2 linked regions of the Diaphorobacter ruginosibacter genome follow. The protein of the gene in region 2 interacts with the protein of the main gene of each other region in a pairwise test. Links are inferred from orthologs where the notes say so. Each region holds a gene or a part of one and is shown on either strand. Other genes may lie near its edges.

Region 1 (5,498 bases), 200 kb from region 2 along the record:
AGAACGGCACGGTGGACATGGGCTGCGGCCCGACCACCAACAACCTCGCACGCCAGCGCCAGGTGTCGTTTGCCGTCACCACCTACGTGAGCCAGGTGCGCATGGCGGTGCGAGCCGATTCGGGCATCACCTCGTTCAAGCAACTGGATGGACGGAACATCGCCGCATCGGCCGGAACGACGGCGGTGCAACTGCTGCGCAAATATGGCAAGGACAACAACGTCAACCTGCCCACCGCCCTCGGCAAGGATCACTACGAGAGCTTCCTGATGCTCGAGTCCGGCCGCGCCGATGCCTTCGTGCTCGACGACAACCTGCTCGCCGGCGTGATCGCCAGCAGCAAGAACCCGGAGGGCTACAAGATCATCGGTGAAGTGCTGGGCTCCGAGCCCATCGCCCTGCTGTTCCGCAAGGACGACCCGACCTTCAAGAAGGCTGTCGACGGAGCCCTGATCGAGATGATGAAGTCGGGCGAGGTGGCCAAGGTCTACGACAAGTGGTTCATGCAGCCGATTCCACCGACCAACAAACCGCTCAATCTGCCCATGAGCGACACGCTCAAGCAACTGCTGCAGGAGCCTAACGACAAGCCGCTCGAGGCTTACGCAAGCAACTAACGGAATCGACGGGGCTGGCATGGCAATGCATGGGGCGCTGCTTCATTGCAGGTTTCTGCTTCCCATGTTGGAGGGCGGAGGCCGGGAGCAATCCCGGCCTCGGAAAACAACTCCACAGCAAGCGCCAATGTTCCACATGACATCATGAGCAAGAAACAAAAAACCCGCAGATCCAAAGACCTGCGGGTTTTTTGTTTGGAATGACTTCCGGAATCGACGGCTGGAGCCTCTACCCACCAGCCGCCGACGACAGGGGCAATTACATGCCCATGCCGCCCATGCCACCCATGCCGCCCATGTCGGGCATACCGCCGGCAGGTGCGTCATCCTTCGGAGCCTCTGCCACCATGGCTTCGGTCGTCAGCAGCAGGGAAGCCACGGAAGCGGCGTTCTGCAGTGCAGTACGGGTCACCTTGGTTGGGTCCAGGATACCCATTTCCAGCATGTCGCCGTAGGTGTCGTTGGCAGCGTTGAAGCCGTAGTTGCCGTTGCCGTTCAGCACGGCGTTCACGACCACCGATGGCTCGCCACCGGCGTTGGCCACGATTTCACGCAGCGGAGCTTCCACGGCCTTGAGCACCAGCTTGATGCCGGCGTCTTGCTCGGCATGGCCTGTGGACAGAGCGCCCACGGCTTGCTTGGCGCGCAGCAGGGCCACGCCACCACCGGCCACGATGCCTTCTTCCACAGCAGCGCGGGTAGCGTGCAGGGCGTCTTCCACGCGGGCCTTCTTTTCCTTCATTTCGACTTCGGTGGCAGCGCCCACCTTGATCACGGCAACGCCGCCGGCCAGCTTGGCCACGCGCTCTTGCAGCTTCTCGCGGTCGTAGTCGGAAGTCGCTTCTTCGATCTGCACGCGGATTTGCTTCACGCGGGCTTCGATGTCAGCGCCAGCGCCAGCGCCGTCGATGATGATGGTGTTTTCCTTGCCCACTTCGATGGTCTTGGCCTGGCCCAGGTCGGCCAGGGTGACCTTCTCGAGGGACATGCCGACTTCTTCAGCGATGACCTTGCCGCCCGTCAGGATGGCGATGTCTTCCAGCATGGCCTTGCGGCGGTCGCCGAAGCCAGGAGCCTTCACAGCCACGACCTTCAGGATGCCGCGGATGGTGTTGACCACGAGGGTCGCCAGGGCTTCGCCTTCGACTTCTTCAGCGATGATCAGCAGCGGACGGCCAGCCTTCGCCACTTGCTCCAGCGTGGGCAGCAGGTCGCGGATGTTGCTGATCTTCTTGTCGAACAGCAGCACGAAGGGGTTGTCCAGAATAGCGGCTTGCTTTTCGGGGTTGTTGATGAAGTAGGGCGACAGGTAGCCGCGGTCGAACTGCATGCCTTCGACGACGTCGAGTTCGTTTTCCAGGCTCTTGCCGTCTTCAACGGTGATCACGCCTTCCTTGCCGACCTTGTCCATTGCGTCGGCAATGATCTTGCCCACGGACTCATCGGAGTTGGCGGAAATGGAGCCAACCTGGGCGATTTCCTTGGAAGTGGTGGTGGCCTTGGACTGGTTCTTCAGCTGTTCGACCAGGGCTGCAACAGCCTTGTCGATACCGCGCTTCAGGTCCATGGGGTTCAGGCCGGCGGCAACGTACTTGGAGCCTTCGCGCACGATGGCCTGGGCCAGCACGGTGGCGGTGGTGGTGCCGTCACCGGCGATGTCGTTGGTCTTGGAGGCCACTTCCTTCACGAGCTGGGCGCCCATGTTCTGCAGCTTGTCCTTGAGTTCGATTTCCTTGGCCACGGACACACCGTCCTTGGTCACGGTAGGAGCGCCGAACGAACGCTCCAGAACCACGTTGCGGCCCTTCGGGCCCAGGGTCACCTTGACTGCGTTGGCGAGGATGTTCACACCTTCAACCATGCGGGCGCGTGCTTCGCCGCCGAAAACTACGTCTTTTGCTGCCATGTTTGGCTCCTAAAGAAATTCTTGAATGGGGTTTTTCAGATGAAGAGAAAAGAAAAGCCGGCCCGCTGCAACCGGTCGGGTGGGCGGGCCTTCAAGCCGCTTGCGGGCTTACTTTTCGACGACCGCGAACAGGTCGTCTTCTTTCATCACGAGGAGTTCGTCGCCGTTCACCTTCACGGACTGGCCGGAATACTTGCCGAACAGGACGCGGTCGCCGACCTTCACGTTCAGGGCGATCAGGGCGCCCTTGTCGTCACGCTTGCCGGGGCCCACGGCCACGACTTCGCCCTGGTCAGGCTTCTCGGCGGCGCTGTCGGGGATCACGATGCCCGAAGCTGTCTTGGTTTCGTTCTCGAGGCGCTTGACGATCACGCGATCGTGCAGGGGACGCAGATTCATACCTACTCCTGATGTTTCAACTGGATTGATTGAATGAAGAAGAAGCTGGGCCGGATTGTCCCGGACCCACGTTACAACTTTGTGCCGATGGAACTTGTTAGCACTCAAGGGCATCGAGTGCTAATAATAAGGCAATTCTTTGGCATTTCAAGGGGTAGGTGATTCACAAAGTGGATCCGGAGGCATACCCATCCGGGAAAATACGTGGATCAGCCCCTCCAGCCGACGGCCCATGACGCCGTCCCATTCCACGAGCAATGCGAATTCTTCATACATCCGACTGGCACCTCGGCCAGAACTTCATGGGCAAGAGCCGGCAGGCAGAGCATGCGGCGCTCATAGACTGGTTGCTCGTGCAGGTGCGGGAGCACACGGTGGATGCGGTGATGATCGCCGGCGACATCTTCGACACAGGCACGCCGCCCAGCTATGCGCGCGAGCTGTACAGCGAACTCGTGGTGCGCCTGCATGAGGCGCGAACGGCCTTGCTGCTGCTGGGCGGCAACCATGACTCCGTTGCGACGCTGCGAGAGAGCAGCGCCTTGCTGGCGCAGCTGTCCACGCATGTCTACCCTTCAGCGTCCGACCCGCAGACCCATGTGCGGGTGCTGCCGCGCCGCGCGGCGGATGCGGGCCATGCAGCCCCCAGGCCGGGCTGCATCGTCTGCGCGATTCCCTTCATCCGTCCGCGGGACGTGGTGACCTCGGAATTTGGCCAGAGCGCCCAGGACCGTCAGCAGCAGATGCAGAAGGCCATAGGCCAGTACTACCGCAACGTGTATGCGGCCGCTTGCGCGAAGCAGGGCGAGATCGAACAGCAGACCGGCGAGCGCCTGCCGATCATCGCGACAGGTCACCTCACGACCGTGGGTGCGAGCAGCAGTGAATCGGTGCGCGAGATCTATGTAGGCACGCTCGATGCATTTCCTACCTCGGAATTTCCTCCTGTCGACTACCTCGCGCTCGGCCACATCCACAGGCCCCAGAAAGTGGGGGGGCATGAGCACATCCGCTACAGCGGCTCGCCGATCACACTGAGTTTTGATGAGCTGGGACAGTCCAAGCAGGTGCTGCTGGTGGACGTGGACGCATCGGGCCTGCAGGCGGTCACCGAGCTGGCCGTGCCGATCTTCCAGCCGATGATGAGCGTGCGGGGTGATCTGGGCTACATCACGGAAACGTTGCCGCGCATTGCGCAGCAGGCGGGCGCGGGACAGACGGTCTGGCTGGAGATCACCGTCACCACCGACGACTATCTCGCGGACCTGCCCGCGCGCATCCAGAAGCTGGTCGAAGGCCTGCCGCTCGAGGTGCTGCGCATTCGCCGAGAGCGCGGGCAGACCATGGCACAGCTGTTCGACAACAGCGGCGCGACGCTGGACGAACTCGATCCGCATGACGTCTTTGCGCGCAGGCTTGAGCACGAACCCGACATGGATGCAGCGCTGCGCGGTGCGGTCACGCAGCGCTATGGACAGGTCGTCGATGCGGTGAAGGCAGGCGACGATGCGAACGCGGAAGGCGGAGAAAGCAGGGTATCGGCATGAAGATCCGGCGTCTCCAACTTCGCAATCTCAACTCGCTCAAGGGCGACTGGGAAATCGACTTCACCACGCCTCCGCTGTCGGAAAGCAGCCTGTTCGCGATCACGGGCCCGACGGGCGCGGGCAAGTCGACCCTGCTGGACGCCATCTGCCTCGCGCTCTATCACGAGACGCCGCGTTTGGGCACGCAGTCCAAGTCGGTCAACGACATCATGACGCGGCATACGGCCGACTGCAGTGCGGAGCTGGAGTTCGAGGTGCGCGGCGAGGTCTATCGAGCCTCCTGGAGCCAGCGCCGCGCGCGCGACAGGGTGGATGGCGCGCTGCAATCGCCCCAGGTCGAGCTGGCCCGGGGCGACGGCACGGTGCTCACGCGGCACGTGAGCGAAAAACTCAAGCAGATCACGGAGATCACGCGGCTCGACTTCCCGCGCTTCACCCGATCGATGCTGCTCGCGCAAGGCGGCTTTGCCGCGTTTCTCAATGCCAACGCGAATGATCGCGCGGAGCTGCTTGAGGAACTGACGGGCACGGAGATCTACGGCGAGATATCCCGGCGTGTTTACCAGCGCGCACGCAACGAAGAGCACCGGCTGGACACCATGCGCTCGCGCGCCGAAGGCATGGAGCTACTCGGTGAAGAGCGGCGTACGGCCATCCAGGAGGAGGTGACAGTCATCCAGACACAGCAGTCGGAACTCACGGGCAAGACCGGCATGCTGCGCGAGCACCTGCAATGGCGCATGGCAGTGGCCGACAGCGAAGTCGCGCTGCTGGCTGCACAGGAGCGCGCGAACCAGGCCGATGCGGCGATCCAGCATGCCACACCGGAGCGCGAACGCCTCGCGGCCAGCGAGCCCGCGCAGGCTCTGGAGCCCGTGCACGCTGCGTGGCAGTCGGCCTGCGCCATGCACCGCAAATCCCGCGATCAGAGGGAGTCGGTGCAGCGCGAGCTCGATGAACAGACCCACGCGCAACGGCGCGAACATGCGCTGGCGCTTGCGTTGGCCAAGCTGCTGGACGAGCAATCCG
Region 2 (5,630 bases):
CCTTCGGCGACAACGTGACCGCGCTGATGGACCTGTCCGCCGGCCGCCTCGAGGCTGTGGTGGTCGACGAAGTGGTGGGCCGCTACTATGTGGCCAAGAAGCCCGACGAGTACCGCGTGCTCGACGAGAACTTCGGCACCGAAGACTACGGTGTCGGCGTGCGCAAGGACGACACCGCCCTGCTCGAGAAGCTGAACAAGGCCATGGCCGACATGAAGGCCGACGGCACTTCCGCCAAGATCGCCACGCAGTGGTTCGGCAAGGACATCATCAAGTAAGCAACAAGTCCGGCGGCCCTTCATGAGGGGGCGCCGGGTTTTCTTCGTGACACCGCGGTGCTGGCTTCCCTTGCGCTGCGGTGTTCTCGCGTAAAGCGATGCGCGCCTTGCATCGCAGGCGCCGACGGCATGGGCCGCGCGCTTCCGGAGCTCTCAAGCTTTCCGTATGGACTACGTTCTCTCCCTTCTCGGACCACTTGCCCAGGGTGCCACCGTCACCCTGAAGTTGTTCGCGATCACGCTGCTGCTGGCCGTTCCGCTGGGACTGGTGCTGGCGCTGGCACGCGTCTCTCATTTCAAGCCGCTGTCCACGCTGGTCAACGGCTACATCTGGCTGATGCGCGGCACGCCGCTCATGCTGCAGATGCTGTTCATCTATTTCGCGCTGCCGTTCGTGCCCGTGATCGGCGTGCGCCTGCCTGATTTTCCTGCCGCCGTGGTGGCCTTCGCGCTGAACTACGCGGCCTATTTCGCGGAAATCTTCCGTGCGGGCATTCTCTCGGTCGACCGCGGCCAGTATGAAGCGGCCAAGGTGCTGGGCATGAGCTACCCGCAGACCATGCGCCGCATCGTGCTGCCGCAGATGGTGCGCAGCATCCTGCCGCCCATGAGCAACGAAACGATCACGCTGGTGAAGGACACCTCGCTGATCTACGTGCTGGCCCTGAACGACCTGCTGCGCGCGGCGCGCGGTTTCGTGCAGCGCGACTTCACGACCACGCCCTTCATCGTGGCCGCAGCCTTCTATCTGATCATGACGCTGGTGCTCACCTGGGGCTTCCAGCGCCTGGAAAAACGCTATGCCAAATATGACGAATGACGCGACGCAGCAGCCGACGATGATCGATGCGCGCGACATCAGGAAGGCATTCGGCGCAACCCAGGTGCTGCGCGGCGTGTCGCTCAAGCTATCCCAGGGTGAGGTGGTGGCCGTGATCGGGCCCTCGGGCTCGGGCAAGAGCACCTTCCTGCGCTGCCTGAATCACCTGGAGACCATCGACAGCGGCACGATCACCGTCGAGGGGCGGACGCTGGCCTCCACGGACGCCGAGGGCCAATGCAGCTATGCATCCGAAGCCGAGGTGCGCAGCATCTGCCGCAAGATGGGCATGGTGTTCCAGCACTTCAACCTGTTTCCGCACCTGACCGTGCTGGAGAACATCATCGAGGCGCCGATGGTCGTGCAGAAGGTCTCGCGCGACGAGGCCATCGCGCGTGCCGAGAAACTGCTCGCGAAGGTGGGCCTGTCTGCCAAGCGGGACAACTATCCGTCGCGCCTGTCCGGCGGCCAGAAGCAACGCGTGGCGATCGCACGCGCCCTGGCGATGGAGCCCGACATCATGCTGTTCGACGAGCCGACCTCGGCGCTCGATCCGGAGCTGACCGGCGAAGTGCTGCGCACCATGCGCGAGTTGGCCGACGAACGCATGACCATGCTGGTGGTCACGCACGAAATGGGCTTTGCACGCGAGGTCGCGAACACGGTGGTGTTCATGGACCAGGGCGAACTCATCGAGGCGCGGCCCGCGCAGGAGTTCTTCGCCGATCCGCGCCATGAGCGCGCGAAGGCGTTCCTTAACCACATGCTGTGATCTCCGTGCTCCAAACGAAAAACGCAACCCTCGAGGTTGCGTTTTTGCTGGTGCCGTCCTAGCCCGCCCTGATCACCACGGGCGGGAGTTCCGCGGGATCACGCACTTCCTCCAGCGTGTCGCCGCGCCGGATCGGCTGCGCGGGCTGCGCCAGCAGGTCGCGCACGAAGTTCGGCTGGGCCAGCAGCGCCTGGTGCATTGCACCGTTGTAGAGCTGCAGGGAGCCGATTCCGCGCTCCGCGATGCGGCGATCGACCTCCTCGGTACCGAGCAGTGCCGGATCGGTCTGCTCCGATGCCATCGCCATGCACCACAGCGTGCCATACAGAGGCACGTACTGCAGATACGGACGGAACACCGGAAACACTGTGCGCACCGAGGCGGCGATGCGTGCCAGGCTCTTCGGCAGGTGGATGGGTGAGCCGAGGTGCAGGGAGATCACGCCGCCGGGAGCGAGAGCACGGCGACAGCTTTCGTAGAACTCCACGGTGTAGAGATCGGTGGCAGGGCCGAAGGGGTCCGTGAGGTCCAGTACGATCTGATCGAAGCGTTCGCCTTCGCCTGCGCTCGTTTGGCCGAGAAAGCTGCGCGCATCGCCGATGCGTATCTCGAGGCGTGGATCATCGAACGCACCGTGGTGGATGTCGGCCAGCCATTTGCGCGACACCGCGATCACCTGCTCGTCGAGTTCGGCCAGCACCACACGCTCGATCTGCGGCAGCTTGAGCAGCTCCTCGGCCGCGCCGCCATCACCTCCGCCCACCACCAGGGCCCGGCGCACACCGGGATGGGCGATGGCTGGAAGATGCACCATGGGCTCGTGGTAGAAGAATTCGTCGCGCTCCGATGTCATGAAGCAGTCGTCGATGCGCATCACGCGGCCGAACTGTGCGTTCTCGAACACCTCGATGTGTTGCCACTGCGACTGCATGCTGGCCAGCAGGTGGCTGTTCTTCAGGTAGAAACCGAAGTCATGATTGAGCCGCTCGGCCGCATACGACTGGGTTGCGGCCTGCTTGATTTCCGAGGCTGCCATGTCAGGCGCGCTCGACGCTGTGCAGATGCGGGTCATTCGGATTGAATGCGGCCATCAGGTCGTCGAACAGCTTCTGGGCCTTGGGGCGGTTGTTGCTCGTGTAGTTGCAGACGTAGACGTCGAGCGTGACATAGCCCGATTCGGGCCAGGTGTGGATCGACAGGTGCGACTCGGCGAGCACGACGACGCCGGTCACGCCACCGCCTTCGCCAAAACTGTGGAACAGGCTGCCCACGGTAGTGAGCCCGGCGGTGGTCACGAGCTCCTTGCAGAATGATTCCAGATATCCGGCATCCAGCATCAGGCGGCTGTCGCAGAGACAACCGTAGAGATCGCCGATCAGGTGCAGGCCGGTGGCCGAGCGGGAGACGGGCGAGGTCTTGATGGGGATGGCGTTCTGGACGTGGTTCTTCATTGAGCTAAAGCCCTTTCGTTGGGAGGAAGGTGTAGCAAAAAAACGGCAGTCCCGTTTCCGTCAGGAACACAGGGAAGCCGGCGGATCGATGGCGCCGAGCCACGGCTGGAGGCGGCAGGGGCTTGCTGCCTGAGGGACAGGCAGCGTCCATTTCCAGTCCGTGAGCAGGCTGGGCAGGGGCGGGTCGCGCAGGCGCCCGCAGTCTGTGCCCATCGTGGCAGGAAAGGGACCAGTATAGTCAAGCACCATTTGCGAAACAGTCCGTTCAACACTCGGTTTCGCCCGGGAAAAGGGTTTCCCCCTATGATGTGCGGTTGCTCGCGCGTGATTTATCTTGATTTTGCGCAAGCATTTCAACCTCAACAACATGCAACCAGTCGCACCCATCGCCAACGCTCCGCTCGTGGAATTGCGCAATGTCCAGTTCGGATATGGCGATCGCACGATCCTGCGCGACGTATCCCTCAGCATTCCGCGCGGGAAGGTCACGGCGTTGATGGGTGCATCCGGTGGCGGCAAGACCACGGTGCTGCGCCTGATCGGCGGCCAGCAGGTCGCGCAGGGCGGCGAGGTGCTGTTCGACGGCCGCAATGTCGGTGCGATGGACATGCAGGCGTTGTACGCCGCACGCCGGCGCATGGGCATGCTGTTCCAGTTCGGTGCGCTGTTCACCGACATGAGCGTGTTCGAGAACGTGGCCTTTCCGCTGCGCGAGCACACCGATCTCTCGGACGAACTGATCCGCGACATCGTGCTCATGAAGCTCAACGCCGTGGGGCTGCGCGGTGCGCGCGACCTCATGCCCAGCCAGATCTCGGGCGGCATGGCGCGGCGCGTGGCGCTGGCCCGTGCGATCGCCCTCGATCCCGAGCTGATCATGTACGACGAGCCCTTCGCCGGACTCGACCCGATATCTCTGGGCACGGCGGCACAGCTGATCCGCCAGCTCAACGATGCCATGGGCCTGACCACCATCATCGTGTCGCACGACCTGGAGGAGACCTTCAGGCTGGCCGACCATGTCGTCATTCTGGGTGCGGGCACGATCGCGGCCCAGGGCTCGCCCGACGAGGTGCGCAACAGCACCGACCCGCTGGTACATCAATTCGTCAATGCGCTGCCGACCGGCCCCGTGCCGTTCCACCATCCGGGCCCGAGCGTGGCCCAGGATTTCGGCCCGGTCGGCGCCACGCCAGGAGGTTCCGCATGAGTTGGTGGCGTCCCTCCCACATCGGCCTCGCGGTCCGCAGCAAGCTGGCCGACATCGGCGCGGGTGCGCGGCTGTTCTGGCGGCTGCTCACGCTGGGCGGCACTGCGCTCGGCCGTTTCGGGCTGGTGCGCGACCAGGTGCACTTCCTGGGAAATTATTCGCTCTCGATCATCGCCATGTCGGGCCTGTTCGTGGGCTTTGTGCTGGCGCTGCAGGGCTACAACGTGCTGCAGATCTATGGCTCGACGAATGCCCTGGGCCTGGTCGTCACGCTGGGACTGGTGCGCGAACTCGGCCCGGTGGTGACAGCGCTGCTGTTTGCGGGCCGGGCCGGGACTTCGCTCACGGCCGAGATCGGCCTCATGCGTGCGGGCGAGCAGCTGTCCGCGATGGAGATGATGGCCGTCGATCCGGTCAAGCGCATCCTGGTGCCCCGCTTCTGGGGCGGCGTGATCGCCATGCCGCTGCTGGCGGCGGTGTTCAGCGCGGTCGGCGTGATCGGCGGCTGGATCGTCGGCGTCGTCATGCTGGGTGTCGATCCGGGTGCCTTCTGGGGGGCGATGCAAAGCAGTGTCGATGTCTGGAAGGATGTGGGCAATGGCGTCGTCAAGAGCATCGTGTTCGGCGTGGCCGTGACGTTTGTCGCCGTGCTGCAGGGCTATGTGGCCAAGCCGACGCCTGAAGGCGTGTCGCGTGCCACCACGCGCACCGTCGTGATTGCATCGCTGTCCGTGCTGGGGCTGGACTTCCTGCTCACGGCGCTGATGTTCAGCATCTGACGGAGCGGGCGGCAATGGATTCGAATCGAACGGTTGAGAGCGAAGAGACTGGTATCTCGGGATTACGGAGAAAGTAGCAAACCATGCAGCAATCCAAGAATGATGTCTGGGTCGGCCTGTTCGTGCTGTTGGGCGCGGCCGCGCTCGTATTCCTTGCACTGCAGTCCGCCAACCTGCTGAGCCTGAACTGGAAGTCGGGCTACAACGTGACGGCGCGCTTCGACAATATCGGCGGCCTCAAGCCCAAGGCGGCGGTGCGCAGCGCCGGCGTGGTGGTGGGGCGCGTGCAGTCGATCGGCTTCAACGACGAGACGTTCCAG

Evidence for each region.
Region 1: the proteins of H9K76_RS04485 (region 2) and groL interact in binary tests that used the Escherichia coli proteins (3 or more experiments, as listed by UniProt). The link is inferred for Diaphorobacter ruginosibacter from one-to-one orthologs.

Annotation. Positions count from the first base shown.
Region 1 is NZ_CP060714.1:793,231-798,728, forward strand. What follows is about bases 201-3,114. They hold groL (chaperonin GroEL), read right to left. Parts: upstream 2,524-3,114; coding sequence 877-2,523; downstream 201-876. Other genes in these bases: H9K76_RS03625 (transporter substrate-binding domain-containing protein), read left to right, coding at 201-617; H9K76_RS03635 (co-chaperone GroES), read right to left, coding at 2,632-2,922. Outside these bases: more of H9K76_RS03625, read left to right, coding at 1-200; exonuclease subunit SbcD, read left to right, coding at 3,180-4,469; H9K76_RS03645 (AAA family ATPase), read left to right, coding at 4,466-5,498.
Region 2 is NZ_CP060714.1:986,836-992,465, forward strand. Bases 2,664-5,609 are described here. They hold H9K76_RS04485 (ABC transporter ATP-binding protein), read left to right. Parts: upstream 2,664-3,688; coding sequence 3,689-4,531; downstream 4,532-5,609. Other genes in these bases: speE (polyamine aminopropyltransferase), read right to left, coding at 2,664-2,906; speD (adenosylmethionine decarboxylase), read right to left, coding at 2,908-3,321; mlaE (lipid asymmetry maintenance ABC transporter permease subunit MlaE), read left to right, coding at 4,528-5,310; mlaD (outer membrane lipid asymmetry maintenance protein MlaD), read left to right, coding at 5,394-5,609. Also shown: H9K76_RS04460 (amino acid ABC transporter substrate-binding protein), read left to right, coding at 1-278; H9K76_RS04465 (amino acid ABC transporter permease), read left to right, coding at 445-1,098; H9K76_RS04470 (amino acid ABC transporter ATP-binding protein), read left to right, coding at 1,079-1,870; more of speE, read right to left, coding at 1,929-2,663; more of mlaD, read left to right, coding at 5,610-5,630. UniProt on the Escherichia coli protein: Part of the ABC transporter complex MlaFEDB, which is involved in a phospholipid transport pathway that maintains lipid asymmetry in the outer membrane by retrograde trafficking of phospholipids from the outer membrane to the inner membrane.